Regions from separate parts of the Brucella sp. GW823-FHT04E01 genome, predicted to be linked through region 1. Evidence: riboswitches for the same ligand, from Rfam matches in the RefSeq annotation. Region 1 holds a riboswitch; each other region holds the start of a gene.

Region 1 (8,010 bases):
TGCTGCCGTTGCCGTGGTTGGCAGGCCGAGCGTCAGAAGCGGCACGAGGGTGCCCGCAGCCGAAGCGTTATTGGCCGCCTCCGGTCCCGCAACGCCTTCGATAGCGCCTTTGCCGAATTCTTCCGGATGTTTCGAGAACTGCCGTTCCGCTGAATAGGAAAGGAAGCTCGACACGTCGGCGCCGCCTGCTGGCATGGCTCCGATTGGAAAGCCGATGGCGGTGCCGCGCAACCACGGCATCCATGAGCGTTTCCAGTCATTCTTGGTCATCCAGACGGAACCCTTGACGGCGATGACTTCATCCTCTGGTCGAAGCTTCTTCGACACGACCGCAAGGGTTTCACCGATGGCGAACAGCGCCACCGCCAATGTGGTGACATTGATCCCGTCGAGCAGGTTCGGCGTTCCCATGACGAGACGTGCCTGACCCGTCAGCTGATCGATGCCGATCAGGCCGAGCGCCAGTCCGATGAACAGGGACGTCAATCCGCGAAGCGTGGAATCGCCAAATGCTGCCGAGACCGTCATGAAGGCCAGAAGCATGAGCGCGAAATATTCGGACGGTCCGAAGGACAGGGCGAATTTCACGACCCATGGTGCGACGAAGGCAAGCGCCAGAGTGGCGAGCAGGCCTGCGATGAACGAGCCGATGGCCGCCGTTGCAAGCGCTGGCCCGCCACGCCCGGCCCGGGCCATCTTGTTGCCCTCCAATGCGGTGACGATGGAGGCGCTTTCTCCCGGTGTATTGAGCAGGATCGATGTGGTCGACCCGCCATACATGCCGCCATAATAAATGCCCGCGAACATGATGAGCGAGCCGGATGGATCCAGCTTGTAGGTAACGGGCAGGAGGAGCGCGACGGTAAGTGCAGGGCCGATACCTGGCAAAACACCGACGGCGGTGCCGAGCGTGACACCGATCAGCGCGTAAAGAAGGTTCGATGGTTCAAGCGCCACCAGAAGTCCGTTGGCGAGAAGTGCGACAGTATCCATGATGGCACTGAGCCTTTAAAGCATTTCCAGCAAAAATGCGAAGCGGTTTTGCGTGGAATAATGCGACAAAACAAGGACTTAGAGCATTTCCAATGTTTCAGTCAAAACTGGGAATGCTCTAAACGAATTGTTCGAGCCAGCCGGACGGCAGCGATAGCTGCAGGCCGCGTGCAAAGATAAACCAGATCACGAAGGCGAAGACGATGCCGACGGGAACGCTGATCCAGAATTTGCGATAGCCGAAGCCACGTGCGGTTGCTGCGAAAAGCAGGCCGGTGGACAAGGAAAAGCCGACAGTCTTCATCGTCAGCATCTGGATGGCCAGACCGCCGATGATCCATGCCATCGGGGCGATCTCCTGATGCTCTCGCTCTGGAAAATCACCGCGAAGCGCCTCGAATACGGTCCAGATGGCAAGGCCGAACAATCCGGCTGCGACGACATAGGGAACGGTTTTCGGGCCGACCGGCGAGTAGCTCGTCACGTCGTTTCCATAGGTTGTCGACCAGGCAATGGCGATGGCGACAGCGGCAAGAACAAGGGCGATGACAAGAGCGGCGAAATCTGGCGCCGCCCCTTCCGGGCGGCGCTTTTCCTGCGGTTCTGTTCCTGTCATTTGACGAGGCCGATTTCCTTGAGGATGGTTTCAGTCGCAGCGACGTCCTTGGCAAGCTGCTCCTTGAACGCCGGGCCGGCGAGATAAGTATCCGCCCAGCCCTTGTCTTTCAGAGCCTTCTGCCAGGATTCCGACTTCACCATTTTCTCGATATCGGCATTGATGGCAGCTTCCTGCTCGGCAGTGATGCCGGGAGCAGCGGCCACCATGCGCCAGTTCTGGATAGAAACGTCCACGCCGCCTTCCTTGAAGGTCGGTGCGTCAATGCCTTCCACGCGCTCGTCGCTCGAAATGCCGATGATGCGCAGCGTACCGGCCTTGATCTGGGCGTCGAATTCGCCATAGCCGGAAATGCCGACGGTTACCTGATTGCCGAGAATGGCTGCCAGTGCTTCGCCGCCGCCTGAGAAGGCGATGTAATTGACCTTGGTCGGGTCGACGCCTGCTGCCTTGGCAAAGAGGCCAGCGGTGATGTGATCGGTGCCGCCCGCAGAACCGCCGCCCCACGAAACGGAGCCTGGATCAGCCTTCAGCTTCGCGGCAAGGTCGCCAAGGTTCTGGATGTCGGAAGAAGCAGGCACGACGATGGCTTCATATTCACCGGTAAGGCGTGCAATCGGCGTGATGGCGTCGAGCGTGACCGGCGATTTGTTGGTCAGGATAGCGCCGACCATGACATAGCCACCGACGATGAGCTGGCTTGGGTCGCCCTTGTTCTGGTTCACAAACTGGGCAAGGCCGATAGTGCCACCAGCGCCCGGAACGTTGATGACCTGCACGCTGCCGGAAATCTTTTCGTCCTGAAGCGCGCTCTGCATCGTGCGCGCCGTCTGGTCCCAGCCGCCGCCCGGAGCCGCAGGCGCCAGCACCTTGTAGTCTTCTGCGGAAGCAGAGCCTGCCATAGCCAACGCCGCTACCGACGTCAGGGCCAGAATAAATCTACGCATATGTCCTCCCAGATAGAATGTGTGCCGCCTCCCGGCGGACCTCCCCAAAGTCCCGCTCCTCTAGCGGGAGAAAACTACATGGAGATTAGCGAAAACAAATTCAATAGGCCAGCGCATGCGACGATAGTTTGGCCGCAATTTAAATAACGGGCTTTCGAATCGCTTGAAAACCGTGTGTTGGAAATAGCCATCGAGACCTGCTTGACGGCGACATCGGGTCAACGTAATAGTGTAACGACGGTTCCCCGACCGAGAGCGAAGGGGATTAATAGGGAACACGGTGAGGACGACCCGAAAAGGGGCCAAGACCGTGGCTGCCCCCGCAACTGTAAGCGGATTGCCGTTCATCCTCGTGACGTTGAAAGCGTCATGCCACTGTGCCGGAGAAGCGCGGGAAGGCAGATGAACAGCAGATATTCGTGAGCCAGGAGACCTGCCGTCTAGTGTTGTCCATTGTCACGGGCGGGGATGCCCGGAGCAGGAGCCGGTTATGACAGATTTCCGCGTCGCAGGACGCATCCTTCCATCGTCATCACATGATTTCGACATGTCCCCGGATATGCCTGTCCGTCTTCCGTATCGGATTTTTTCCGTCAGCTGACAGGGCGTCTTTTTCTCATCATTTCGGGGACTTTCATGAATATTCTCGGCAAGATGCCGTTTCGCGCCGCCCTCTGTGCGGTTGCATTTCTCGCAGGCGGTTTGGCTGCACAGGCAGCGGAAACGCAATATCCGCTGACGCTGAAAAATTGCGGTCGTGACGTGACCTTCAAGCAGGCACCGAGCCGCGCGGTTGCGGTCGGCCAGAGCAGCGCAGAAATTCTTTACAGCCTTGGTCTCGGCGACAAGGTCGTCGGCACGGCAGTGTGGTTCGGGCCTGTTCTCAAAGGTTTTGAGGAGGTGAATGCCAAGGTAAAGCGGCTCGCCGATAACGATCCGAGTTTCGAAAGCGTTCTGGCGCAGAAGCCGGATATCGTGACGGCGGATTTTCAGTGGCATGTCGGGCCGACCGGCATTGTTGCGAAGCCTGAACAATTCGAGGAACTGGGCATTCCGGCCTATACATCGCCTTCCGATTGTGTTGGCAAGGACAATTCCGGCGGTGGCGACGGTGTTCGTACGGCAGCCTTCAAGATGGATATCGTCTATCAGGAAATCACCGAACTGGCGGAAATCTTCAATGTGCAGGATCGCGGCGAGAAACTCGTCGCCGACCTGAAGGCGCGCGAAGCGGCCGCGCGCGAAAAAATTGGGTCTGCTGGCGGCAAGCTGTCTGCCGTTGTCTGGTTCTCCAGCACGCAGGTCGATGCCGATCCTTACGTCGCAGGCAAGTTCGGCGCGCCCGCCTACATTCTTTCGGCACTCGGCATCAAGAATGTCATCAACAGCGAAGAAGAATGGCCAACGGTTGGATGGGAAACGATTGCAAAATCAGACCCTTCGATGATCGTTGCTGCAAAGCTGGACCGCCGCCGCTATCCGGCTGACGACATCGCCGTCAAGCATCAGTTCCTTGATAGTGATGCGGTCACGAAGCTGATGCCAGCAGTCAAGGACAAACATGTCTTCGACATGGATGCGCAGTCGATGAGCACTTCGCTTCGCGTGATCGAAGGCATCGAAACACTTGCAGCCGATATCGCCGCCTCGGACCTGAACAAGTGACGGCGCGGGCAGCGACAACAGGCTTCAAACAGAAGGGAAGGGCCCGCTCCGGCGTGTTCTTCCTGGCCTTTTCGCTTGTCCTGCTTCTTCTTGCCCTTTGGCTCGGAGCGGCGATAGGCGAAACGGCGATACCACTCGATGTGGTTGCGAAAACCGTAGCCAATCGGGTGTGGAACGCCGGTTATCCGCTCGAACCCATCGATGAAGGGATTGTCTGGAGCTATCGCCTCAGCCGTGCGGTTATCGCTGCATGTTGCGGCGCGTCTCTCGCAATATCCGGCGTTATTCTGCAGTCGCTGCTCCGAAATTCGCTCGCGGATCCGTATATTCTGGGCATTTCCGCCGGCGCCTCGACTGGAGCCGTCGCCGTTGCCATTCTTGGCATCGGCGCTGGCGTGCTGACACTCTCGCTGGGTGCGTTCATTGGCGCTATTGTTGCTTTCTGTCTCGTGTCCCTGCTGGCGCTGCGGGCGGGGCGAGGCAGCAGCGCTATCATTCTGGCGGGTATTGCCGGTTCACAGCTTTTCAACGCGTTGACGTCATTCATCGTCACCAAAGCAGCAAATGCCGAACAGGCGCGCGGTATCATGTTCTGGCTCCTTGGCAACCTTTCCGGCGTGCGCTGGCCCGATGTCACTCTTGCTCTGCCTGCCTGTCTGATCGGTCTTGCCATCTGTCTGTGGCATGCGCGTGCGCTCGATGCCTTCACCTTCGGAACGGAATCCGCAGCTTCTCTCGGCATACCGGTGCGCCGCGTCTACGCGGTGCTGATCGGCGTCAGCGCCATGATGACGGCGGTCATGGTCTCCATCGTCGGCTCTGTGGGCTTTATCGGTCTCGTCATTCCCCATGCGGCGCGAATGGTGGTCGGGGTCAGGCACGGCAGGTTGTTGCCCGCGGCGGCCCTTATTGGAGCAATCTTTATGATCGTCGCCGATATTCTGTCGCGTATCATCATTCCGGGTCAGGTTCTGCCGATCGGGGTCATTACGGCGTTGTTCGGTGCGCCGGCCTTCGCCCTGTTGCTTGGACAAAGGAGGGCGTCGTCATGATCCTCTCAGCATGCAATGTCGGCTGGTCGGCGGGCAGTGTCGAAATCTTGCGCGATGTTTCGCTGGAAGTGGCGGAAGGTGAGTTTCTTGGCATCATAGGGCCGAATGGATCGGGAAAGACCAGCTTTCTGTCTTTGCTTTCCGGTGTTCGCAGATGCCGCGTGGGCGAAGTGAACCTCTGCGGTGCATCCATCGACAGTTTTAGTCGTCGCGAGATTGCGCGCCAACTGGCGCTGGTCGAGCAACAGGCGGGAACAACCGAGCGCATTACGGCGCGTCAGGCGGTCGAACTCGGGCGAACGCCCTATCTTGGGGCCCTGTCGCCATGGTCGGCGGAAGACGATGCAATCGTTGACCAGGCGCTGGTCAATGTCGATATGGTCCATCTGGCTGACCGCTATTGGCATACGCTTTCCGGCGGAGAGCGGCAGCGCCTGCATATAGCGCGCGCCCTGGCGCAGGAGCCGCGGATTTTGCTTCTGGACGAACCGACCAATCATCTCGATATCGGGCACCAGATCGGGTTGCTTGATCTTGTCAGTCGTCAAAAACTGACAGTCGTGGCTGCCTTGCATGACCTGAACCATGCTGCGATGTTCTGCGACCGCATCGCGGTGATGGACAAGGGCAATCTCGTCGCGCTCGGCACACCGCGAGAGGTGTTGCGGGCAGAGCGTATCGCCGAGGTCTTCGGTGTCGATGTCGACGTCGAATATCAGGGCATCAGCGGCTGTCACATCCGCTATCGTGCTCCAGGTCAGCGCCCGTTGGAACTCAGACATTCTGCATGATCGGTCAGGCTGCAAGTCATTGTTTCGGTTGCTGCGGTACTTCTAATAAACGGGAAATAAATAGGATTATAAAATAGGTATTACTAATATTAATATTGATGTTTTCGGATAACATCATGAAAAGTTGTAGCTTTTTCAGAGTTTACTCACAGTAATGTGAGCGGTTTTGTTGACAAACTGTTTCCATCGCGTTGACGGTTGCGCTATACAGCCTCAGCGCATCAGGGCATGCATTCACTTGTAAGGCTGTGGCCTTTCTTGTTGAGTGCAGGCTGAAGGACAGAAGAGATCATTCTTTGATTTGTTCCGTCATTCACGGTTCTGATATGCGGGTCGCCCCGGTTTTGGGCCGGGAAGATCCGTTTTAAATAAAGAAACCTTATTGGCAGGTTCGCATGAATGCGACGTGCGGCGAATGCAGTTTTTTCAATGAATTATTATACTTATAAAGAGCGGCGGCTTTTCGTTTTGGAAAGCCGCCGTTGTTTTATCAAGGATATTGGGCGCCGGTGACTGTGAGATAGACCGCATAAAGCGACTTCGTTGCTGTGATGAACAGCCGATTGCGGCGTGGACCGCCGAAAGTCACATTGGCGACCGTTTGCGGCGTCCTGACCTTGCCGAGAAGCGTCCCTTCCGGCGAAAAGCAGTGCACGCCATCACCAGCACTGGTCCATAGATTACCATCCGTATCGAAACGAAAGCCATCCGGCAGGCCCATGTCGATGGTGCAAAAAACCGTGCCGCCCGTCAGGCGCTTACCGCCATCCACAACGTCGAAGACGCGGATGTGACGGGGCGCATCCTCATTGTGGCTATAGGCGCTGTCGGCGACGTAGAGTTTTGTTTCGTCCGGTGAAAAGGCGAGACCATTCGGCTGGTGGAAGTCAGTTATGACCGCATCGATATTGCCGGTCTTCGGGTCGAGGCGATAGACATTGCGCGACGGCTGTTCCGGCTCAGCCTTATAGCCTTCGTAATCGGCCATGATGCCGTAGGTCGGATCGGTGAACCAGATCGTTCCATCCGAGCGCACGATGACGTCGTTAGGCGCATTGAGCTTCTTGCCCTGATAGCTGTCCGCCAGCACAGTGATGCTGCCATCTGGTTCCGTGCGGGTGACGCGGCGACCGCCATGCTCGCAGGTGACGAGGCGTCCTTCACGATCACGGGTGTTGCCGTTGGAGAAATTGGAGGGCTGGCGGAACACTGAAACGCCGCCATCTGGGACCCAGCGCAGGATGCGCTGGTTCGGAATGTCACTCCACAAAAGGCAGTTCTGGTCACCGAACCACACCGGGCCTTCCGCCCAGCGGCAGCCGCTATAAAGTTCGTCCAGATCGGCGCTCGGCACGATCATCTGCTTGAAGCGTTCGTCGTGGATTTCGTAAATCGAAACAGTCTGAGACAAGGGAGATACTCCGAAGATAATTAGCGCTCGGCGCGTCGACCACTGGCGAGGATGATCACCGCAATGATGGTGAGGCCAGTCAGGACAAGACGGACACCGGCGCCGAAGCCGTAGGTGTTGAGCATCGAAACTATGAGGAACATGAAGAGGGCGGCACCCCAAATACCAGGGATGTTGGAATCACCGCCTGCAACCGCCGTGCCGCCGATGATGACGACGGCAATCGACATCAAAAGATATTCCGCGCCCATGTTCAGCGCTGCACCGCCCGAGAAGCAGGCAAGCAGAAAGCCGCAGAGCGAAGCGAGCACTGCACAGAGCAGATAGGTGATGAAGCGGGTGCCATCGACCGGAACGCCCGCCATGCGCGCAGCGAAAGGATTCTGGCCAATTGCCGAAATCCAGCGTCCATAGATGCTCTTCTTCAACAGTACCCAGCCAATGACTGACAGGATCAGCGCCACGAGGGCGACATTGGGAACGCCAAGCGTGGAGGATGTCGTGAACTGCGCTAGGCTTTCCGGCGGTTTCACGC
Region 2 (8,010 bases), on a different contig from region 1:
GACGACAGCTTTGTCGTCCGGGCGCAAGGCGTAGGGCTGTCCTATGGGAAGACGCGTGCTCTGCGCAACGTCAACGTTGATATTCCCGTCGGCTGCATGGTCGGTCTGATCGGACCTGATGGGGTCGGGAAATCAAGCCTGTTATCGTTGGTCGCCGGAGCGCGAACGATGCAACAGGGACGCATTGAGGTTCTCGGCGGTGATATTTCGGACAAGCGTCATCTTCAGTCTGCCTATCCCCGTATCGCCTATATGCCGCAGGGACTTGGGAAGAACCTCTATCCCACGCTTTCGGTGTTCGAGAATATCGACTTTTTCGGACGGCTGTTCGGGCATAATCGAAAAGAGCGTGAGCGTCGTATCGCCGATCTTCTGGCGCGCACGGGTATGTCGGCTTTCGCCGATCGTCCGGCTGGCAAACTATCGGGCGGCATGAAGCAGAAGACCAGCCTCTGCTGTTCGCTCATCCATGATCCCGATCTACTCATACTCGATGAGCCGACGACCGGTGTCGACCCCTTATCCCGGCGCCAGTTCTGGGAGCTGATTGATGATATCCGCAAGGATCGCCCCGGAATGAGCGTCATTGTCGCGACCGCTTATATGGAAGAAGCCGAGCGTTTCGACTGGCTGGTCGCGATGAATGATGGACAGATTCTGGCGACAGGTACACCGCAGGAATTGCTGCAGCGCACCAACACTCCAAATCTTGATGCGGCCTTCATTGCGCTCCTGCCGGAGGAATTGCGGAAAGGCCATCAGGATATCGAAATTCCGCACCGCGACTTCGGTGCGGATGCTGAAATCGCGATTGAGACAGAACACGTCACCGTTCGTTTTGGCAGCTTCACTGCGGTGAATAATGTAAGTTTTCGAATTCCGCGCGGTGAAATCTTCGGTTTTCTGGGTTCCAACGGTTGCGGCAAGACCACGACCATGAAGGTTCTGACCGGGCTGTTGCCTGCCAGCGACGGAACGGCGCGACTGTTCGGGCGAGAGGTCGATCCCAAGGATATCGATATACGCCGCCATGTCGGATATATGTCGCAAGCGTTTTCGCTTTATTCGGAGTTGACTGTTCGTCAGAATTTGGAACTCCACGCCAAATTGTTCGATATGGCGCCGGATCTGACCGAACGCCGTATCAAGGAATTGACCGAACGCTTTGATCTCATTGAGGTCATGGATTCCTTACCCGATGCCTTGCCGCTCGGTATCCGCCAGCGCCTGTCACTGGCTGTGGCTTTGATCCATTCACCTGATATTCTCATTCTCGATGAGCCGACATCGGGTGTGGACCCGGTCGCTCGTGATGCTTTCTGGCAAATCCTCGCTGATCTGTCGCGCAAGGACAATGTGACGATTTTCGTCTCTACCCATTTCATGAACGAAGCGGAGCTTTGCGACCGGATTTCGCTGATGCATGCGGGCAAGGTGCTGATCAGCGATACGCCGAAGGCGATTACCAAGAGTCGCAATGCTGAAACTCTGGAAGAAGCCTTCGTCGCATATCTGCAGGACGCTATTGGCGAGACAGAACAGTCAGCGCCATTGCCGGTAGCTATTTCAGATCAAATGGGAGAGGCAGGTGAAGCACATCCAAAGAAGGCTCCAGGCTGGTGGCCGGACCTGCGGCGAATGCTGGCGTACACACGACGTGAGGCTTTGGAACTGAAGCGTGATCCGATCCGCGCAACGCTGGCTATTCTGGGTAGCGTTATCCTGATGTTCGTTATTGGTTACGGTATTAACCTGGATGTCGAGGATTTGAAGTTTGCCGTGCTTGATCGTGACGATACGACGATCAGCCGCGATTACACGCAGCAGATTGCAGGCTCGCGATATTTTTCTGAACAGGTTCCCATAACCGATTATGACGATCTGGACCGACGAATGCGCGATGGCGAGATCAGTCTGGCTATCGAGATACCACCAAATTTCGGCGCAAATGTCATGCGCGGCCGCCCGGTGGAAGTTGCTGCCTGGATTGACGGTGCGATGCCCACTCGTGCCGAGACGATCAAAGGCTATGTTCAAGGCATGCACGCCAACTGGCTGACGCAAAAAGCCCGTGAGCTTTATGGCAATGCGGCGAATGTTGGCAGTTTCAATCTGGAGATACGCTACCGCTATAATCCGGATGTGCAAAGCCTCGTAGCTATGGTGCCGGCGGTGATTCCATTGCTGCTGCTCATGATCCCTTCGATGCTGGCGGTATTGAGCGTAGTTCGGGAAAAGGAACTGGGGTCGATCATCAATTTTTACGTGACGCCGGTGACGAAATTCGAGTTTCTGTTTGGCAAGCAGTTACCCTATATCGGGCTGGCATTTTTGAATTTCCTGATGCTGACAGCCTTTGCGGTGTTTATTTTCCAGGTGCCGTTCACAGGGAGTTTTCCGACTTATGCGCTGGCGGCGCTGCTCTATGTCACAATTGCGACCGGCATGGGGTTGGTGCTGTCCACCTTCATGAACAGCCAGATTGCAGCGATCTTCGGAACGGCACTTCTGACACTCATTCCGGCTGTGCAATATTCCGGTATCATTGACCCCGTATCGTCGCTGCAAGGTGCGGGCGCGTTCATCGGTAAAATCTATCCCGCGACTTATTTTGTGACCATTTCTCGCGGGGTTTTCTCCAAGGCACTGGGTTTTGCCGATCTGGCAGGTTCGTTTTTGCCGTTGTTGATCGCGGTGCCGGTTCTCATGGCGCTCGCTATCGTTCTTCTCAAGAAACAGGCGAGCTAAGATGCGGATATCTAACATATTCCAGCTTGGCGTGAAGGAACTGCGTGGTTTGGCTCGCGATCCGATGCTGCTGATCCTGATTGTCTATGCCTTTACGCTTGCGATCTATACGGCATCGAAAGCAATGCCCGAAACCCTCAACAATGCGGCGATAGCGATTGTCGACGAAGATCAGTCGCCGGTTTCGAGCCGGATCACGACGGCATTTTATCCGCCATATTTCGTGCCTCCGAAGCTGATTTCATCCTATGAAATGGATGTCCGGATGGATGAGGGGCTTGATACTTTCGCTCTGAATATACCGCCGAATTTCCAGCGTGATCTTCTGGCGGGTCGTTCGCCGACAATTCAGCTCAATGTCGATGCAACCCGAATGAGCCAGGCCTTTACGGGTGGCGGCTATGTGCAGTCGATTGTGTCGAGTGAGGTGGGCGAGTTTCTAAATCGCTATCGCGGTGGCGCACAAACGCCGGTTGAACTCAATCTCAGAGCGAGATTCAATCAGGATTTGAACAAGGGCTGGTTCGGCGCGATCAACAATGTGATTTCATCGGTTACGATGTTATCGATCATCCTGACGGGCGCGGCGCTCATTCGGGAACGCGAACACGGAACCATAGAACATCTATTGGTTATGCCCGTGACGCCGGTTGAAATCATGGTCAGCAAGATTTGGTCCATGGGGCTGGTCGTGCTGGTTGCCTCGGCATTTGCATTGGTTTTCGTGGTGCAGGGGCTGCTTGCCGTTCCTATCTATGGGTCGGTGTCGCTGTTTCTCGTTGGTGCAGCGCTCCAGCTTTTTGCGACGACCAGCCTTGGCATCTTTCTGGCAACTGCGGCTGGTTCGATGCCGCAGTTCGGAATGCTGCTCATGCTGGTGCTTCTGCCTTTGCAGGTGCTTTCGGGAGGGACAACACCTCGCGAAAGCATGCCTGAAATCATCCAGACAATCATGCTGGCAGCGCCGAATACGCATTTCGTCATATTGGCCCAATCGATCCTGTTTCGCGGAGCAGGGCTCGGTGTCGTCTGGCCGCAATTTCTGGCGCTGATCGTCATTGGCTCTGTGCTGTTCTACTTCGCGCTTCAGCGTTTCCGTGCGTTCCTGCGATAGGAAAATTCTTTAAAATCAGGAGGCTGAATCCATTCCTTGCCAATGTGATTCAGTTTTCTGTGCCGGATTGTGCTTTAGCGGAGTTGCGAATCCTTAACCATGTTGCTATCGCAATTCTCAGGAAACGGTTCCGCTGTTCAGGCGGATGAAAAGGGAACACGGTGAAGCCATTCTGGTTGATGCCGCGACTGCCCCCGCAACTGTAACCGGAGAGCTATCCTCCACAGCCGTGTGAGCGGTAAAAGCCACTGAAAGCATTAGGTGCGATCGGGAAGGCGGAGGGGAAGCGAAGACCCGGAAGTCAGGAGACCTGCCGTATCCGGTCACCCATGCATGGATACGGGGTGTGTCCAGGCGCGGCTGTCCGTGGCGGTGACATTGTTGAAATGTTGCCGTCGGGAAGAAGGGCCTTCAGTGCCACGATCACTTCAACCTGCGGTGCGAGGAAAAGCCGGTATCGTTCTTCGGTTCGGCGGGTTGAGGGAAAAATGCATCTTTTGAAATCATCTGTTTTATTGGTATCGGCCAGCGTTCTTGCGCTGCCGTCCACGACGCTTGCTCAAAGTCTGCCGAACGGTGCTGACAGTGTCGTCCTCGATACAATCGTGGTTACGCCATTGCGCCGCGCGTCTTCGCTGCAGCGCTCGACCTCATCTGTAACGGTTATCGATTCAGCGGATATCGAACGGTCGGCTGCTCCCGATCTCCAATCGTTGCTGAAGTCCTATAGCGGTATCTCCATAAAGACGAACGGCGGGCAGGGCTCGTCGTCGGACATTTACATGCGTGGCATGTCTTCCAAGCAGACGGTTGTTCTCATCAATGGTGTGCGCACAGCGTCGGCGACAACCGGAGCAACTGCGCTTGCGAACATTCCTCTGAGTTCCATCGACCGTGTTGAAATTGCCAAGGGTTCTCATTCTGCGCAATACGGTGCCGATGCCATGGGCGGGGTGATCAATATCATCACCAAGCAAGGCGGAGCCTGCGGTGAGCGCTCGTGGTGCGGCAGTCTTTCTACCGGTGTCAGCCATCCATGGGGTGGATATGCTTCCGGGACCATACAGGGAAGAAGCAACGACGGTGTCGACTATGCCTTTGGTGCGGCCATAACCGGCACGCAAGGATATGACTTCACCACATCGGATGCCTATGGCCATGAACCAGATCGCGATGGATTCTTGCAGGGCTCGTTCAACTTTGCCCTGTCGAAGGATTTCGACTGGGGTAAAATTTATGCGGACGGTCTCCTCAGCCGAGGGCGCAATCAGTATGATGCCAAGGCACCGTCACCGAACCAGGCCGATAGTACCGCATTTACGGGCAAGATCGGAACACGCATTGATCATACGGCGGATTGGTCATCCACGCTGGAATTCAGCACCGGTATCGACAACAGCCGTAACTTCCGAAAAGACGTGAGCGGTTCGGACCGGTTTGAAACCAAGCGTTATGGCGTTTTTGCCTCGACCGAGAAGAGTTTCGACACCGGCACGGTTAACCACACCGTGACCGCCGGTGTGGAAGCCTATCGCGAGGAGATCAACACCACCGTTGCTTATGATGAAACCAGCCGCGATCTGGCTGCTGTATTTGGTCAGTATTCGCTGGAGTATGAGGCGCTGCGCTTCGATGGCGGGCTGCGTTACGACCATAATGGGCAGTTCGGCGATGTCGTGACCTACAATCTCGGTACGAGTTATGAAGTTCTGCCGGACCTTGTTTTGCGGTCATCCTATGCCACGGGTTTTCGGGCGCCGACTTTCAACGAGCTTTATTATCCGGGCTTCGCCAATCCTGATTTGCAGCCGGAAAAGTCCCGATCATATGAAATCGGCTTGAACTGGCAGGCTACGGCTTCGACAAGCCTTGATATGGCTTTCTACCAGACATGGTTGCGCGATGCGATCATGAGCACCGCACCATCCTATCTGCCTTATAATGTTGCCAGCGCGAAGGTTACGGGTTTCGAAGCCACATTGGCGCATCGTTTTGATGATCGCTGGGGCGTCAAAGGTTCTATCGACCTGAAGCAGCCAATCGATGACGATACGGATAAGGATCTTCCTTATCGCGAACGTTTCAAGGCTGCGGCTGAGGTCAATTTCACGCCGATTGAAAAGCTCGATCTGACCGCAAGGCTGATCTATGGCGGTTCGCGTTATGCAGATGCTGCAAATAGCAAGAAACTCGGAGATTATGTGACGGCTGATTTTGTGGCGCTCTATTCCATCGACAAGCAATCGCAGTTGAAGTTCTCGGTCGAGAATATTTTTGACAAGGACTATCAGACCAGCTCTGGCTATATTGCACCGGGACGCACGATCAATCTCGGATTGACCCGGAATTTCTGAGGCTGAACAGAGAATGAAAAGGGCATCCGCAAAATGGATCACCAGCTTCTGCCTCGCGGCGGGGCTGGCCCTATTCGTTCGAAATTCGGCAGACGCGGGGGACATTCCCCATCACGTCGTTTCCATTAATGTATGCACCGATCAGCTGGCATTGTTGCTGGCTAATGAGGGCCAGTTGCGATCGGTTTCTTACTTGTCGCAGGACCCGGAACTATCCGTCATGGCTGTGAAAGCCTGGGAGCTTCCGGTCAACCATGCGCAGGCAGAAGAAGTCTTTCTGATGAAACCTGATCTCGTGCTGGCGGGCACATTCTCGTCGAGAGCAACGGTTGAGCTGTTGCGCAGACTGGGTATCCGTGTGGAAGAGTTCGCGCCCGCCCGCACGTTCGGCGATATAGAAGATCATCTGCGTCGCATGGGTGAGGTGCTTGGAAGACAGGCGGAAGCCGACCGGGAAATCGACAAAATGAAAACCGCTCTGGCGGCAATCCAACCTCCGACCCGTCGCAAGACAGTCGCGCTTTATTATGCCAACAGTTACACATCCGGTCGGGGAACGCTGGTCGATGAGGCTGTGCGTCTTGCCGGACTTGATAATCTGGCCGACAAGGCGGGGGTCAGCGGTTCAGCTCTGCTGCCGCTGGAAAAGCTGGTGCTCGAGAAGCCGGATATTCTGGTGCGTAGTTCAAGAGATCGCGCGCCTGCGCTGGCTTTCGAGAATTTCGAACATCCGGCGTTGCGAGTGCTTGAAAAACAGGCGAGGGCGGTGACGATAGCGGATAATCTGACGGTTTGCGGTGGGCCATTCAGCGTCGAAGCTGTGGCAGAACTTGCGGAGGCGGCGCGTGACTGAACGGAACCGCTTCTATCTTCTGCTCGTCGGACTGGCCATGCTTGTGGCTTTGCTTTTCATCGTTTCGTTGCTGACGGGGCCTGCTGCGATCGGTATGACCGACAGCCTCAGGGCGCTTTTCGGCGATGACAGCGAGATGATCGTACTGGTCATGCGCGAAATCCGCCTGCCGCGGGCACTGCTCGCGCTCCTCATCGGCGCTTCTCTTGGTTTGTCCGGTGCTGCCTTGCAGGGTTACCTGCGCAATCCACTTGCGGAACCCGGCCTGCTTGGTGTGAGTGCATCCGCGTCATTCGGTGCTGTTATTGCTATTTATAGCGGTCTCTCGCTTCTGTTCCCGCTGGCTTTGCCGCTCCTCGCGCTTGCAGGTGCCTTTGTGTCGGTGTTTCTCGTCAAGCTTCTGGCGGGGCGCAATGCTGGTACGCTTGCGGTCATATTGGCCGGTGTCGCGGTGACCAGTCTCGCCGGTGCATTGACGGCGCTGGCGCTCAACCTGTCACCTAACCCCTTTGCTGCAATGGAGATCGTCTTCTGGATGCTCGGTTCACTGGCCGACAGATCGATGACGCATGTGGCTCTCGCCGCACCATTCATCCTTGTTGGCTGGGCGATGCTTCTGGCACTCGGGCGATCACTCGACAGTCTGACACTGGGGGCTGATGCTGCGGCAACGATGGGCGTCAATCTGGCTCGTGTGCAGCTTTTTGCCGTGCTGGGCACAGCGGCCTGCGTGGGTGCTTCCACCGCTGTTGCCGGTGCAATCGGTTTTGTGGGACTGGTGGTTCCTCATCTTCTGCGACCGCTTGTCGGTGCACGTCCGTCACGATTGCTGGTTGCCAGCGGTTTCGGCGGGGCTGCCCTATTGTTGGCTGCTGATGTGTTGGTGCGCATCGTCATGCCGGGACGTGAACTGAAACTGGGCGTCCTGACGGCAATCATTG
Region 3 (8,010 bases), on a different contig from region 1:
AACCTGTCGCGCCGCGACAGCGTCATTATAAGCGTGCATCCGCACAATGACCGGGGGACGGCAGTGGCTGCTACGGAACAGGCCTTGCTGGCAGGCGCTGATCGTGTCGAGGGTTGCCTGTTCGGCAATGGCGAGCGCACTGGCAATGTCGATCTCGTTACGCTGGCGCTCAATTTCTATACGCAGGGCATCGACCCAAAGCTTTATTTCCCGGAGATGCGCTCCGTCGTGCGAACGGTCGAACATTGCAATGACTTGCCGGTTCATCCGCGCCACCCCTATGTTGGCGAACTGGTCCATACAGCTTTTTCCGGCTCGCATCAGGATGCGATCCGCAAGGGTTTTGCCGCGCATCAAAGCCGCAATGACGGCATATGGGAAATGCCCTATCTGCCCATTGATCCGAAAGATATCGGTGAAAGCTATGAAGCCGTCATCCGCGTAAACAGCCAGTCCGGCAAGGGCGGCGTAGCATGGGTGCTGGAGCAGGACCGGGGGCTGAAACTGCCGCGCCCGCTGCAAATCGATTTCAGCCGTCGCGTGCAGGCATTCGCCGACGATACCGGCAAGGAAACGACCGCGGAAATGATCTGGTCGCTGTTCCACGATGTCTATCATCTGGAAGAGAATGCTGATTTTGAGCTGCTGAACTACAAGGAAAGCAGGCCCGCACGGAGCGGAGAGGCGCGTGTCTTCGCCGGGCGCATTCGGCATCGCGGGCAGGAAATCGCCATAACCGGGCACGGCAATGGTTTGATATCAAGTGCGGTCTCGGCATTGCAGGCCGGTTGCGATATCGATCTGGAAATCGTCGACTATCACGAACATTCATTGAAAAAGGGCACCTACGCGCAGGCTGCGGCTTATATCGAATGCCGTACGCATGATGGACGGAAAGTTTTCGGCGTCGGGATCGACGACGATATCGCAACCGCATCGATACGGGCTGTGTTGAGCGCTGCTGCGAATTTTTCCACGAGCGTTGTCTAAAAATGAGGAAGCAGACGAGATTTGCTCTTGACCTCAACCAAGGTTGAGGAACTAGAGAAGCATGGCCGATCATCTGGAGTATCGTCCATGCGCTTGTCGCTTCTTTTTGTTCCCCTTGCTTTTTCCAATGTCCTTCTTGTTTCGACAGCTGCCTCTGGTGAAGGGGCAGATGCTGCGGCGGGAGAAAAACTCTTCAAGCGATGCTCCGTCTGCCACACGGCGGATGCCGACGAAAGCAAACGCGGCCCATCACTGAAAGGCGTGGTGGGCCGCAAGGCCGCCTCCTATCCGGGCTATCCCTATTCGGATGCGATGCGCAAGGCGGCTGCTGAGGGGTTGGTCTGGAACGACGAGGAATTGAAGGCTTTTCTCAGGAAGCCGCAGGCCATGGTGAAAGGCACCTGGATGGCTTTTGCCGGACTGACCAGGGAGAAAGACCTCGAAAACATGATCGCCTATCTGAAACAGCATTCCGAATAGCTGTTTGGAAACGATATGGCCGAACGGACATCCCGACGTGAGGCCATGGCCGGTCGGAAGCGCTGCGGGGCGTTTCCGACCGGCGTTATCAGGGACAGAAGCCGAAGGTTGCCTGAGATGATGAACAGAAACGTGCTGCATATAGACCGCGACGCAATCGGCGCCGTTTCGAAGCGAGAGTTCGCGGATGCGATGTCGCGGATGGCCGCAACAGTGTCCGTGCTGACCTCATGCGATGCCGGTGAAGCCCACGGTCGCACGGTGACAGCGGTGTTGTCGCTTTCCGCCGAGCCGCCCATGGTTTTGGTTTCGGTGAAAAGCGACAGCGCGCTGGCAACGGCGATCCTTTCTGATGGCGGCTTCTCGCTCGCCATGCTCGCGGAAGGGCAGGAGATGATCGGCGATGCCTTCGCGGGAAAGGTTCCCCCCGCGCAGAGATTTCTCATTGGTGTGTGGGGCGAATGGCCGTCTGGGAGACCGCGTCTTTTCGGGGCTTCGGCTGCCATTGACTGCGAACTGGCGGGCAACGTTCCAATGGCGGATCACACGCTTTTTGCCGGGCTGGTAACGAATACCGATCTGCCGCTGCATTCGCGCCCGTTGCTATGGGCACGCCGCAATTATCGCGCGTTGAGACATGATGCGGATTTATGACGCGTCTTGCAATTGTGCGGGGCTGCGGCCTACACATTCGGCATGATCGAGTTTGACGATATGGAACATTCAGGTCTCAAGAAAAGCCTGACGGTTGGTGACGTTTCCCGGCGCGCCGGCGTGGCGGTATCTACGGTCCATTTCTATGAAACCAAGGGGCTCATCGAGGGCTGGCGCACAGAGGGCAACCAGCGCCGCTATCACCGTGCCGTGCTGCGCCGCATCGCCATTATCAAGATCGCGCAACGTGCGGGCATCCCGCTTGCGATCATTCGTGAAGCGCTGGAAGACCTTCCCCACGACCACGTACCGACGGCAGACGACTGGAGACGTTTTTCGGAAGCCTGGAAAGACATGCTTCAGGAACGCATCGACAGTCTGATGCAGCTTCGTGACCAGATTACGAGTTGCATCGGCTGCGGTTGTCTCTCGCTGTCCGAATGCCCGTTGCGAAATCCGGATGACATCCTCGGTCAGCAAGGCGCCGGTCCCAGAAGATTGATGGTCAAGCCCGGCAATCTTATCTGACTTCCCTGCATCTGAGGCGAACCTGTCCGACGCTGCTGCGCTCATTCGCAGCGGCAATCTTGCGGCGTTCCATGCCACATTTCGCACCGGTCAAAAGCCTTCGTTTCCAGTGGAAATAGCCTATTGACCTCAACCAAAGTTGAGGTCCTATAAACCCGTCGGCAACAATTCAGTTCACGGAGGCCGACAGTGCAAAGTTCGATCGAAGAAACAACACCAGCGGGGATTGCGGGACATGCGCCTGCTGGCTGGGGGGAGCTTCTAAGGGGTAAAAATGGTCTCTATGCCCTGGCTTTGGCCGGAGGGGTCACTCTCCATGCGGTCAATATGTATATCGCGACTACAGTCATGCCGAGCGTGGTGCAGGACATTGGCGGCATGGATTTCTATGCCTGGGCGACGACCTTGTTCGTCGTTGCCTCCATTCTAGGGGCTGCGCTCACCGCGCGGCTGCTGAAAAGTGCCGGTCCAAGAGGCGCTTATGTCGTGGCGACCCTGCTGTTCGCAGCAGGCACACTGATCTCGTCTCTGGCCATCAACATGCCGGTCATGCTGGCGGGGCGGAGCGTGCAAGGCCTCGGTGGCGGATTTCTTTACGCGCTCGCCTATGGTCTCACCCGTGTCGTTTTGCCGGAGCGCCTGTGGGGCCGGGCCATCGGTCTTATTTCCGCTATGTTCGGCGTGGCCACGCTGATCGGGCCGGCGATTGGCGGCATCTTTGCCGAATATGGCGCATGGCGCGCCGCTTTCTGGTCATTGCTGCCGGTATCGGGTCTTTTCGCTGTGGTGGCATTCGCGACTTTGCCACGCTCGAGCTGGGATAAAAACGAGCGTGTTTCCATTCCGATTCTTCAACTCATCCTCTTGACCGGCGCTGTCCTTGCGGTTTCAGCGGGGAGCCTGTCACAGGAAACGCTATGGAAGGTCGTCGGTTTGGGTGTGGCGATGTTCATGATCGCCATCATCACATTCGTGGAGCGCGACGCCAAGGCACGTCTCCTGCCGCGCCGCTCGTTCAGCCTGTCGACGCCGCTCGGGACTCTTTACCTTACGATCGCGCTTTTGATGCTCAGCATGCAGCCCGAAATATACGTGCCTTATCTGCTGCAGCACTTGCATGGCCAGTCTCCGCTCTGGGCAGGATATCTGGCGGCACTTATGGCAATCGGCTGGACGGTGGCATCCTTCCTCAGTTCCAGATGGCAGGAGAAGGGGGGCGACAAGCTTGTCGTTGCCGGACCTGTTCTGGCGCTCGCCGGTCTTGTCCTGCTCGCCATATTTCTCCCGATCCATGGCAACGGCAACTGGTTGCTGCTCGCGCCCGTCTGCCTTGGGCTCATCCTGATCGGTTTCGGGATCGGTCTTGCATGGCCAAGCCTCGTTACCCGCGTCTATCAGAGCGCTCCGTCCACCGAGCAGGATCTCGCAGCGGGTGGAATGACGACCGTACAACTCTTCGCCATAGCCTTCGGGACGGCTTGCGCGGGGATGATTGCCAATTTTGCCGGCATTGCCGTGCCGGGAGGTGTGGAGGGCGCGGCAAATGCCTCGCTCTGGCTGTCGGTGATATTCGCACTCGCGCCAGCAGTTGCCGTGGCGGTCGCATTCAAGGTTATCCGTATCACCGGCGGAAAGGGTTGACCAATGCCGCGTTTCATCGCCAACATCCTCGATTCCCATGCCAGCCTTTTGCTGGCGCGGGTGGTCCTTACCTTCATTTTCTGGTCGAGTGGGTTGGCCAAGCTCTTCAACTTCGGCGCCAATGCTGCGGAAATGGAAAGCTTTGGTCTTCATCCGGGCTGGCTGTTCAACAGCGCAACCCTGCTTTTGCAGATTGTCGGATCGCTGATGATCATCTTCAATCGCGGAATCTGGTTGGCTTGTGGTGCTCTTGCCGTCTTTACGATCCTGACCATTCCTGTTGCCCACCCGTTCTGGGCAAAGGAAGGAGAAGAAGCTTTCCGGGATATGACGGTGGCGCTGGAGCACATATCGCTGATCGGTGGTCTCGCTCTTGCTGCTATTCTATCGCGCAAGGTCTAAACCACTGGACGCATTGATTGCCCTGCCTGTACCTTGCCTGTCGTCGGATCGATAGGCAGGGGAGGGCCGGGCATGGACGTGACGATCATAACAGGAGCATCGGATGGTATCGGCGCTGAAACCGCACGGCAGATTGCCCGGCGTGACCGTGCCAATGCTGCTCTGGTGCTTGCTGCGCGCAATGTTGAAAAGCTGGAAAATCTGGCCACAGAGTTGCGGCAACTGGGCAGTTCGGTTCTCGTGGTACCAACCGATGTGAAAGATCGTACAGCCTGTATCGATCTTATCAGTAAAACCGTTTCCGCTTTCGGTCGTATCGACACTTTGATCGTGAATGCAGGCATGTCGGCCCACGCCAATTTTGCTGAGATCAAACCAGATGATCTCAACTGGATGCATGATCTGATGGAGTTGAATTACTGGGGTAGCGTCTGGCCCATTCATGCAGCACTTCCGTATCTTGCCGCTAGCAAGGGACGGATCGTGGCTGTGTCTTCTGTTGCCGGATTGATCGGTGTGCCGGGGCGCACTGCCTATAGCGGAACGAAGTTCGCTCTTTCGGGTTTCTGCGAGGCGCTTCGCGCGGAACTGGAACCAAGCGGCATATCCATTACCATCGTCTATCCGGGCGTTGTCAAAACCGACATTCGCAAGGTGGGTTACAGCGCAAGCGGCGGCGTGCTGGGAACAAGTGGTGTGCGCGAAGATGACATGATGCCCGTCGAGGAAGCTGTGCGGCTGATGCTGGAAGGCGTGCAGGCTCGCAAGCGTGAAGTGTTGATGACCCGCCAGATGCGATTTGGGCGCTGGTTGAAACTGATTGCCCCCGCAATGGTGGATCGCATGGCCCTCAAGGCTATCAAACCGGAGTTCAGACCGAAACCGATTAAGCCAGCTGGGTAAAGAACGCTTCGTTCATTCTACGCTTTGCGGCCAACTATCTATTGACGAGTTTTTAACTTCGACTACTATATATAGTGTTCTAGGTTCTTTCGATTCGTTGGGTCGAAAGCTAAGACGGGAATCCGGTGCGTTTCATCCATGATGGATGCGGCAATGCCGGAGCTGCCCCCGCAACTGTAAGCGGAGAGTTCTGTCCATCACGTCACTGGCTTTGGCTGGGAAGGCGGACAGAATGTTGATCCGAGAGCCAGGAGACCTGCCTTGAACGAGTACGTCCACGGGCGGGGTGTCCGGTTGGCGCGCAATCTTGTGTGGCAAATCGTTGCCTTACGGGTTGCTGCCCCGAACTTCCCGCTCATAGCTTCGGGGTGAAGTCCATGTCCAGTTTATTCAGTTTCGGTTCCGATCCTCCCTTCGAGGCATAGTTTGTGTGGTCAGGCTGCTTGTTCGTGCGGCTGGCCGATCCCGTATCTCATGTCTTTCGACGCGCATTTTGCGATGCGCGAACGGCTCTTTGCGTCTCCTATCGAGAGTATTCCAGTTTAAACCGGACCGTTGGAAATGCTCTATCTCTTTGTTTTTACGCATGTCTTAACCCCAAAACCGGTTCCCACTTTTGGGAGACATGCTCCAGTGAGGAAAAAATGAACGTCACCGTTTACAGCAAACCCGCCTGTGTCCAGTGCACGGCCACCACGCGCGCCCTCGACCGCCAGGGTATCGAATATGAAGTCATCGATATCTCTGCCGATGCCGATGCTTTCCATCTCGTTCAAGACATGGGTTATCGCCAGGTGCCGGTGGTTGTGGCAGGTGAATCCCATTGGGCGGGCTTCCGGCCCGATATGATCAGCGCTCTCGCCTGAGGGCTATGGTCACATGAGCCTGATCGTCTATTTCTCCAGCCGGTCGGAAAATACACACCGGTTTGTCGAGCGGCTTGGAATGCGGTCGAACCGTATCCCGATGGACGGTTCAGGCGGATTGCAGGTGCGCGAGCCATTCGTGATCGTGACGCCCACATATGGTGGCGGCGGCTCCAAGGGCGCTGTCCCCAAGCCTGTGATCCGCTTTCTCAACGATGAGAGCAACCGCTCTTTCATCCGCGGCGTGATTGCCGCGGGAAACAGCAATTTCGGCGAGGCTTTCTGTATCGCCGGCAACATTATCTCCGCCAAATGTCAGGTTCCCTATCTCTACCGCTTCGAGCTTCTGGGAACCGATAAGGACATTGGCAATGTCAAAAACGGGATGGAACGATTTTGGACACGGCAGACACGACCTTGATCCGAGAGCGCGAGGCACAGCCAGTGGCGCAGGATGCGCCTCAAGCTGTAACTTCCAACAGCAGTAAACCGTCAAAATCTTTGGATGGGCTGGATTATCACGCGCTCAACGCGATGCTGAACCTTTACGATGACGAGGGAAAAATCCAGCTTGACCGTGACCGGCAGGCTGCGCGCCAATATTTCCTCCAGCACGTGAACCAGAACACGGTCTTTTTCCATAACTTGCGGGAAAAGATCGATTATCTGGTGACCGAAGGCTATTACGAGCAAGAGGTACTGGATCAGTATTCCTTCAATTTCGTGCGCGATCTTTTCGACGAAGCCTATGCGAAGAAATTCCGGTTTCCGACCTTTCTCGGCGCGTTCAAATATTACACCAGCTATACGCTGAAAACCTTCGATGGAAAGCGCTATCTGGAGCGCTATGAAGACCGTGTCTGCATGGTAGCGCTGACGCTGGCGCGCGGCAATGAACAGCTGGCACGCAATCTGATGAAGGAGATCATTGCAGGCCGCTACCAGCCTGCGACGCCGACTTTCCTCAATGCAGGCAAGAAGCAGCGCGGCGAGCTCGTTTCCTGTTTTCTGCTGCGGGTTGAAGACAATATGGAGTCCATCGGGCGCTCGATCAATTCGGCGTTGCAATTGTCGAAGCGGGGCGGCGGGGTGGCCTTGAGCCTTACCAATATTCGCGAGGCGGGCGCACCTATCAAGCAGATTCAGAACCAATCATCCGGTATCATTCCGGTGATGAAGCTTCTTGAGGATTCCTTTTCCTACGCCAATCAGCTGGGTGCGCGACAAGGAGCGGGTGCTGTTTACTTGCACGCCCATCACCCGGATATCATGCGCTTTCTGGATACGAAGCGCGAAAACGCCGACGAGAAAATCCGCATTAAAACCTTGTCGCTTGGTGTGGTCATTCCAGACATTACCTTCGAACTCGCAAAGAATAACGAGGATATGTACCTCTTCTCGCCCTATGATGTGGAGCGGGTTTACGGCGTGCCACTGACCGAGATTTCAGTTACCGAAAAATATCGGGAAATGGTCGACGATGCGCGTATTGCCAAGAAGAAGATCAATGCACGCGAGTTCTTTCAGGTGCTGGCGGAAATCCAGT
Region 4 (8,010 bases), on a different contig from region 1:
CACAATCCGCAGCGATTGCACGCTGGAGACTTTGATCGCCCGGCGCGCCGCCAAGCGAAACCGGCACGCCACGCGGCACACGTGCCAGCGCAACCAGAAGATCCGTCAGCAGCCTGCCTTCAGGCGCCAATCCGAAAATATGCAGACCGTCGCGTATCTGCATTTCCTTGAGATCGCAGAGATAGGCGTCAAGCTTTTGCAGCGCCATGTCTTCATCGTCATGGTCGTGAATGCCCGCATCGCGATCAAGCCCGATGTCGCGCACGAGATCGAGTATCTGTCCTTTCAGTCTGAGCAGGCGGCGCGGATCGACGCCGGAGGCCTCGTAATATTCGTCCACCAGCGCTTCAAGGTCTTTCAGCGGCCCATAACTTTCAGCGCGCGTGAGCGGCGGCGTCAGGTGGTCGATAATAACCGCGCTGGCGCGACGCTTGGCCTGCGTGCCTTCGCCCGGATCATTCACGATGAAAGGATAGATATGCGGTGTAGGACCGAACACGGCCTCGGGGTAGCAGTTTTCGGACAGCGCAAGCGCCTTCCCTGGCAGCCATTCCAGATTTCCATGTTTGCCCATATGCACAATGGCATCGATGCCGGCGACCTCGCGCAGAAAAGCGTAGAAGGCAATATAGCCGTGCGGCGGCACCAGATCAGGCGAGTGATAAGTCTCTTTCGGGTCGATATTGTAGCCCCGTGCGGGCTGGATACCGACAAAAGTTTCGCCCAGCCGCATCAACGGCAATGCGAAAGCGACAAGCTCCTGCGCAAAATAAGGGTCATCTTCCGGCGCCCCCCATCGCTCTTCGATTTCTTTCTGAATCGCAATGGGAAGTCTTTTGAAGAAAGCCTTGTATTGATTCAGTGAAATCGTTTCGCGAATCTCACGTCCGTCACGCGCAGCATTGGTCGGGCCTGCCGTCAACGCACGCATCAATGCATCACCGTCCACGGGCAGGTCAGCGACGGGATAGCCGCCCTTCGCCATGGCGTGCAGTACTTCAACCGTTCCGGCTGGCGTATCGAGCCCTACCCCGTTTCCGAGCCGCCCGTCGCGGTTCGGATAATTCGCAAGGATAAGCGCAACACGTCTTTCATCGGGCGATTTCCGCTTCAACCGCGCCCAGTTTGCAGCGAGCTGCGCCACAAAACCCACGCGGTTTTCATGCGGCTCGTGCGTCACGATATTCGCTTCCACTGCCGCATCAAACTGCTTTGCAGACTTGAAGGATACGGCACGCGAAAGCACACGCCCGTCCACTTCGGGCAAAGCGACATTCATCGCCAGATCGCGCGCCAACAAGCCCTGCTGTGACGTTTCCCAAACTGCCTTCGGTGTGCCGGAGAAGATCACCTGCAACACCATATTGCCGCGCTTGTCGAGGACAGTCGGCTTGCGCTCCGCCCCCGGCGAAGAAATTGCAAACCCCGTGGCATTCAAAACGATATCCGGCGGACAATCCTCGAACAGACCGTCGACGACCGCCGCAGACAATCGATCCTTGAGGCTCGAAACGAATATCGGGAGCGGATTGAGACCTTTTGCCTGCAAAGCAGCAATCAGTGCATCGACCGGCTGCGTCTGTCCGCTTTGCACCAGCGCCCGATAGAAAATAATGCCAGCGACAGGTGCTTTTGCATCGCTCCAGTGCGTGCGAATACTATCCAGCGAGGAGACATGCTCTCCCGGCCACCACAGACCAGCCTTGAGCAAAGGAGCCGCACTTTCCGGCTTTTCGGAGCCTGCAACCAGTGCGGCGCAATATTGAAGAAATGCGCCGGCATTCACAGCCCCGCCCTCGATCAGATACTGCCAGAGTTCATTTCGCTCGTGCGCAGAGATCGTTGAAAACCGGTCCAGCCCATGATCCGGCTTGTCGTCTCCCGGCAATACGGCAATCTTGATACCGTGATTGAGTGCGCAAGCATGCAGCGCTTCTAACCCGTAAGGCCAGTATGTCTCGCCGCCAATGATGCGCACCACGATGAGGCTCGCATATCTGGCAGTACGCTCCACATAAGCGTCCACCGACATGGGATGGGTGAGACTCAAGAAATTCGCCAGTCGCAAGCTTGGCAAATCCGGCGCAAGTCTGTGTGCCTGCGCCAAACTGGCCAGTTCGGTATCGGCAGCGGAAAGGAACAATATCTCTCCCGGCGTTTGGCCGAGATCGACGGCTTCATTGCCGTCGCTGATTGTTCCTTTCTGGGCAAGAAGAAGATGCATCGGTCAGACAGCGTCTTTCACGGCCTTGGCGATGGCTGCTTCATCGATATCATGCAGCCCGATCACAACCAGTCGCGTGGAGCGCGCTTCATCCTTGCCCCATGGACGGTCGAAATAATGCTCAATACGCGGACCAACCGCCTGCACGACCAGTCGCATCGGCTTGCCCGGCACATCGACAAAGCCCTTCAGACGAAGAATATCGTGTTTCGCAATGACCGCTTTCAGCTTTTCCGTGAACAGCTTGGGATCGGCCACAGAGCCCGCTTCGACCACGAAGCTCTCGAACTCGTCATGATCGTGCTCGTGTCCATCCGCATGATGGATTTCATGGTGGGATTTGCGGTTGGCGATGTCGTCTTCCGTGCCGACGCCGAGGCCGAGCAGAACGTCAGCTCCAAGCTTGCCAAAGCTCGCAGGAACCATATTCACCCGGCGCGGTGAACGCTCGGCCACATCGGCTTTCACACTATCCAGCCTTGAGGCGTCGATCAGGTCAGCTTTGTTGAGAACAATCAGATCGGCTGCATGAATCTGATCCTCAAAAAGTTCCTCCAAGGGGCTTTCATGGTCAAGAGATTCGTCTGCTGCGCGCTGCGCATCCACCTTGTCGTGGTCATCGGCAAAACGCCCCTCGGCCACCGCTGCGGCGTCGACCACGGTTACTACACCGTCGACTGTTACCTGCGTCTTGATTTCAGGCCAGTTGAAAGCTGCGACCAGCGGCTGCGGCAAGGCCAGACCGGACGTCTCGATCACGATATGATCGGGGCGATCAGCGCGGTCCAGAAGCTTGGTCATGGTCGGGATGAAATCATCGGCAACGGTGCAGCAGATGCAACCATTGTTGAGCTCGATCACATCTTCTTCACGACATGCCTCGATACCGCAACCTTTCAGAATACCGCCATCGACACCGAGGTCGCCGAACTCATTGATGATCAACGCAATGCGTTTTCCATTGGCGTTTTCCAACAGGTTGCGGATCATCGTCGTTTTGCCCGATCCGAGAAAACCCGTGATGACTGTTGCGGGAATTTTCTGTCCCTGCATCGATTTATCCCTTCATCCTGAGCGGCAACCCTGCCGCCATGAAATAAACTTCATCCGCAATCGCGGCCACTGCCTGATGCAGAAAGCCTGCATGATCGCGAAATTCCCGTGCCATGCGATTTTCAGGCACGATCCCAAGTCCAACTTCGTTCGAAACAAAAACCACAGGCCCGGCAAGATTCGGCAGCATGGCGACAAGACTTGCCGTCTCTGTCGTTATATCGCGCTCGGCCATCATCAGATTGGTCAACCACAGGGTCAGGCAATCGACCAGCACGAACCGATCCGTAGCAGCATTCAATGTCAGTGCACCGATCAGATCGAGTGGCTCCTCCACCGTCTGCCATTCGGAACCACGTCGGTCACGATGAATGGCAATGCGGTTTTCCATTTCCTTGTCGAAGGCACGTCCTGTTGCCAGATAGAGCGGCTGAAGCCCCGAGGACTCAACCATTTTCTCGGCATAGGACGACTTACCCGAACGGGCTCCGCCAAGAACCAGAACCGATTTTCCCGGCGAAGCCATTTTCATCAGCCCTCAATCTCGGACGATGCGTAGTGCTGGATGAACCAGCCAAGTGCGAGGCCGATCACGGCCCACATGAACAGGTTCGTCGCCAGCGATGCGACTGCATATTGCGAAGCAAGCAATGACGGAATCGGTGACGAGATGTCTTCCGGATGCGGAGCACCGTAAAGATGCGGCGCCACGATCAGCACCAGACCGAGGATCTTTGCCCAGCCTTCCTGGCGCAACACGATGAGATAGAGGCCTAAACCGCTTAGCACCACGGTAGCGAGCCACCAGAGCTGGCGTTCAGCCAGATCAGCCGCAGGCATTGCCGGCAATTCCGGCGATAAACCCAATGCAGGCAGAAACGCGACCGCGAAGAAACCGGCAACGCCCCAATAAATCCCATTCTGCACCGTAATGCGGCGTCCGAGAAGCAAGGCCACGCCACCAAGCAGCAAGGCAAAACCTGCACCTGCTACGAGATTGGCAAGGATCGTATTGCCCAACCGCCCAAATGGTAGTTCAGCCCCTTCTTCCTCGGCACTTTCGGCAGCGGCGCCATGATCATGCGGTGTGGCTTCCGCCTCGCCGTGACTATGGCCACCGCCAGCATCTTCATAGGTTTCGGCCTGCAGGATCAAAGGCACTGTCTTCAAATACATGGCGGGAGTAACCAGCAGCCCGGCCAGAAGCCCCGCAGCAAGCGTCGCCAACAAATAACGGATCAACATTTCTGTCCCTCAATAGCAATTTCGCGCCGATGGCCGTCCACCATCGAGCTTTGCTCAGCTTCAATTCCGAAAGATGTTAAACTGCTCAGTGGCAGGGAAAACCATAGGAATGGCGCGTATCGTGCGCTGAATCGTGCAACGTATCAGAATGGGCAAGCCCTACGCCGTAGATCAGGAACGCGCCGAGAAGCAGTGAAACCACAGCCGTGCCCAGACGAGCAGCGAGCGGCATTGCGAGTGTGCTGGAAACAGAATTTTGAGTACGTGCAGCCATGACAACCTCCGTGCAGGCAGCAGGGAAAAACCTCCCATGGGGCTCGGGCTCGATGCCCTCACGCAGCAGGCAGGTCTCCTGGCTCACGGGTCACGGGGATTGAAACTACCTTCCCAGAAGCTTTACAGCCTCCAGTGGTTACCGGTTGCCCGGCTTGCCTCATCCCTCTCCGCTCTACAGTCGCGGGGTCGGCTGCGATAAAGACGCCCGGATTGGGTCCGTCCGTCGCATTCCCTTTTTGGTATTGCCGGGATTCGTCCCGGCAAAAACCTGTTGCATGGTTTCGACACTAGGCTTTCGCCCCATCGTCGTCAATCGCGACCGATGATTGACGACCTCATTTCAAGTTAAACAGTGCATCGATATCGAGACATGCGTCCAGCCCTTCGGCCAGCTCATCCAATGCAGCCTCAACGCCAGCGCGATAGTTTACTGAACTGCTACGCACACCAAGATCCTCCAGAAATCTCCGGCGAAATTCGTCTGCATTGAAAACACCGTGGAGGTAAGTTCCCATTATGTGCCCATCTGGCGATATGGCTCCATCGTCATGCTCGCCAATTCGGGCGAAAGGCCGCCCCATATCCGGTCCGGTCGTTCGTCCGATATGGATTTCATAACCTTCCAGCGGCACATTATGGAGAAGCGCGGTCGCCTGCACGTTGCGGACCACTTTTTCAGGTTCCATCACCGTTTCGATATCGAGCAGCCCAAGACCATCAATGTCGCGTACATGCCCCTCGATACCAGCAGGATCGCTGATGTGGCGACCAAGCATCTGGAACCCGCCGCAGATACCAAGCACATGACCGCCTCGTTTCACGTGGGCAGATAATTGGCGATCCCAGCCATTGTCCCGAACCGCCTGCATATCGGCTATCGTGGACTTTGTCCCCGGCAGAACGACAAGGCCCGCATCGCCGGGAATGCTCGAACCAGGCGGCACCATGACCACTTCTACATCCGGTTCAGCCTTTAGCGGATCAAGATCATCGAAGTTGGCGATGCGCGGCAACATCGGCACAGCAACCACAAGCGGCTTCTTGTCTCCGCGTACAGCACGCTCAAGAACGACAGAATCTTCGGCTGGTAATCGCGATACCGCTTTCAGCCACGGGACAACGCCGAAAGAGCGCCAGCCGGTAAACCGGGTAATGGCAGCCAGCCCGTCATCAAAAAGCGAAATATCGCCCCGGAACTTGTTGATCAGAAATCCGCGAACCATGGCGCGGTCCTGTTCGGACAGAATAGTGTGCGTGCCGACGAGAGACGCAATCACGCCACCTCTGTCTATGTCACCGACCAGAACAACCGGGACATCGGCCTGTGTGGCAAACCCCATATTGGCGATATCACCGGCCCGGAGATTGATTTCAGCCGGTGACCCTGCCCCTTCCACCAGCACAAGGTCCACGCCTTCGCTGACCTTGGCGAAAGATTCCATGACAGCCGCCATAAGTTGTGGCTTCAATTCCTGATAATAGCGCCCGCGCGCCTCGCCTCGCACTTGTCCCTGCACGACAACCTGACTACCCATGTCAGTCTGCGGTTTGAGGAGTACCGGATTCATATGGACAGACGACGACACACCGCAAGCCAGCGCCTGCAGCCACTGCGCCCGACCAATTTCGCCGCCGTCGTCGCTGACCGCCGCATTGTTGGACATGTTTTGCGGCTTAAACGGCCGAACATTCAGGCCGCGATTGCGCGCAACCCGGCATAATCCGGCAACAAGAACACTTTTGCCGACGTCTGAACCCGTTCCCTGAAACATGATTGCGCGTGCCATGGACTGCTGCGTAGCTTAAACTGAACTTTCTGGCAACGGGACCTCAATCGGCGAGCGTCTATGCAAAAATGCGCATCAGTTTATTACAAATGTGAGCAACATTATTCCAATGGAGCGTTGGCAGTCTCACACGGTTATGATCTAGTCCGGTGACAAGGTGCGGTGCTACAGGGAGGAAACCATGGATGCTGCCGACCAGAACCAGTACGAGCTGAACGAAGATCAGCTTGCCATTCAGGATATGGCGCGAGCCTTCGCCAGTGATCGCGTTGCCCCGCATGCATTGCAATGGGATCGCGACAAGCATTTCCCCGTCGACATATTGCAAGAGACCGGACCGCTCGGCATGGGCGGCATTTATGTGCGTGAAGATGTGGGCGGCTCGGCGCTGAAGCGGCTCGACGCAGTGCTCATTTTTGAAGCACTGGCAACTGCATGCCCTTCATTCTCGGCTTTTGTCTCCATCCACAACATGGCTGCATGGATGATCGACACTTTCGGCAATGACGAACAGCGCCTGCGCTTTCTGCCGAAGCTCACGTCAATGGAATGGCTTGCCAGCTACTGCCTGACCGAGCCCGGATCGGGTTCGGATGCGGCGGCGCTCAGAACACGCGCTACACGCGATGGCGATCATTATATCCTCAATGGTTCCAAGCAGTTCATTTCCGGTGCAGGCGCCACGGATGTCTATGTGACGATGGTGCGTACCGGCGAGGACGGCCCCAAGGGGATTTCCACCATCGTTGTGCCAAAAGATGCACCCGGCCTTTCGTTTGGTGCAAATGAATTCAAGATGGGCTGGAACGCACAACCGACAAGAACCGTCATTTTCGACAATTGTCGCGTCCCGGCTGAAAACCTTCTCGGTGAAGAAGGAACAGGGTTTCGCATAGCGATGGCCGGGCTTGACGGCGGTCGGCTCAATATTGCTGCCTGTTCGCTCGGCGGCGCACAATCGGCGCTCAACAAGTCACTGGAATATTGCAGCCAGCGCAAAGCCTTCGGTCAGACAATTGACCGTTTTCAAGCGCTGCAATTCCGCCTGGCGGACATGGAGACGGAACTCTCCGCGTCACGCCTTCTTCTTTACTCCGCTGCCAGCAAGCTTGATCGCAAAACCCACGATGCGGGCAAATGGTCGGCAATGGCCAAGCGCTTTGTCACTGACACGGGTTTCAATGTGGCGAACGAAGCGCTGCAGCTCTTCGGCGGCTACGGCTATCTGCATGAATACGGGATCGAAAAGCTTGTCCGCGATCTGCGCGTACACCAGATCCTCGAAGGTACGAACGAGATCATGCGTGTGATCATCGCACGCCAGATGATCGGACGCTAGTTCTGAATTAGTAACCGCCAAGGGAGGATTTTTTTATGGCCACAATAGCATTTATCGGCCTTGGCAATATGGGTGGCCCGATGGCC

The links. A riboswitch is a leader RNA that binds a small molecule or an ion and turns the genes downstream of it on or off. The one in region 1 is predicted to bind cobalamin.
Region 2: it holds a riboswitch for cobalamin, as region 1 does, so the genes downstream of both, AC1RHM_RS03175 (TonB-dependent receptor domain-containing protein) here and AC1RHM_RS11985 (ABC transporter substrate-binding protein) in region 1, are expected to answer to the same signal.
Region 3: it holds a riboswitch for cobalamin, as region 1 does, so the genes downstream of both, nrdH (glutaredoxin-like protein NrdH) here and AC1RHM_RS11985 (ABC transporter substrate-binding protein) in region 1, are expected to answer to the same signal.
Region 4: it holds a riboswitch for cobalamin, as region 1 does, so the genes downstream of both, AC1RHM_RS02785 (CbtB domain-containing protein) here and AC1RHM_RS11985 (ABC transporter substrate-binding protein) in region 1, are expected to answer to the same signal.

What each region holds. Positions count from the first base shown of each region.
Region 1 covers NZ_JBXAIK010000003.1:318,288-326,297, forward strand. The annotation lists gene AC1RHM_RS11970 (tripartite tricarboxylate transporter permease) at 1-993, opposite strand, end outside; gene AC1RHM_RS11975 (tripartite tricarboxylate transporter TctB family protein) at 1,112-1,609, opposite strand; gene AC1RHM_RS11980 (Bug family tripartite tricarboxylate transporter substrate binding protein) at 1,606-2,556, opposite strand; cobalamin riboswitch at 2,778-3,011, shown strand; gene AC1RHM_RS11985 (ABC transporter substrate-binding protein) at 3,193-4,221, shown strand; gene AC1RHM_RS11990 (FecCD family ABC transporter permease) at 4,218-5,273, shown strand; gene AC1RHM_RS11995 (ABC transporter ATP-binding protein) at 5,270-6,064, shown strand; gene AC1RHM_RS12000 (SMP-30/gluconolactonase/LRE family protein) at 6,555-7,424, opposite strand; gene AC1RHM_RS12005 (ABC transporter permease) at 7,496-8,010, opposite strand, start outside.
Region 2 covers NZ_JBXAIK010000001.1:618,053-626,062, reverse strand. The annotation lists gene rbbA (ribosome-associated ATPase/putative transporter RbbA) at 1-2,748, shown strand, start outside; gene AC1RHM_RS03180 (ABC transporter permease) at 2,750-3,862, shown strand; cobalamin riboswitch at 3,971-4,194, shown strand; gene AC1RHM_RS03175 (TonB-dependent receptor domain-containing protein) at 4,351-6,216, shown strand; gene AC1RHM_RS03170 (ABC transporter substrate-binding protein) at 6,230-7,069, shown strand; gene AC1RHM_RS03165 (FecCD family ABC transporter permease) at 7,062-8,010, shown strand, end outside.
Region 3 covers NZ_JBXAIK010000002.1:853,759-861,768, forward strand. The annotation lists gene leuA (2-isopropylmalate synthase) at 1-990, shown strand, start outside; gene AC1RHM_RS09370 (c-type cytochrome) at 1,078-1,470, shown strand; gene AC1RHM_RS09375 (flavin reductase family protein) at 1,588-2,124, shown strand; gene soxR (redox-sensitive transcriptional activator SoxR) at 2,185-2,652, shown strand; gene AC1RHM_RS09385 (MFS transporter) at 2,842-4,293, shown strand; gene AC1RHM_RS09390 (DoxX family protein) at 4,297-4,695, shown strand; gene AC1RHM_RS09395 (SDR family oxidoreductase) at 4,768-5,598, shown strand; cobalamin riboswitch at 5,663-5,876, shown strand; gene nrdH (glutaredoxin-like protein NrdH) at 6,243-6,464, shown strand; gene nrdI (class Ib ribonucleoside-diphosphate reductase assembly flavoprotein NrdI) at 6,478-6,885, shown strand; gene nrdE (class 1b ribonucleoside-diphosphate reductase subunit alpha) at 6,861-8,010, shown strand, end outside.
Region 4 covers NZ_JBXAIK010000001.1:531,385-539,394, forward strand. The annotation lists gene cobN (cobaltochelatase subunit CobN) at 1-2,224, opposite strand, end outside; gene cobW (cobalamin biosynthesis protein CobW) at 2,228-3,277, opposite strand; gene cobU (bifunctional adenosylcobinamide kinase/adenosylcobinamide-phosphate guanylyltransferase) at 3,282-3,803, opposite strand; gene AC1RHM_RS02780 (CbtA family protein) at 3,809-4,522, opposite strand; gene AC1RHM_RS02785 (CbtB domain-containing protein) at 4,608-4,796, opposite strand; cobalamin riboswitch at 4,848-5,085, opposite strand; gene AC1RHM_RS02790 (cobyric acid synthase) at 5,134-6,585, opposite strand; gene AC1RHM_RS02795 (isobutyryl-CoA dehydrogenase) at 6,767-7,924, shown strand; gene mmsB (3-hydroxyisobutyrate dehydrogenase) at 7,960-8,010, shown strand, end outside.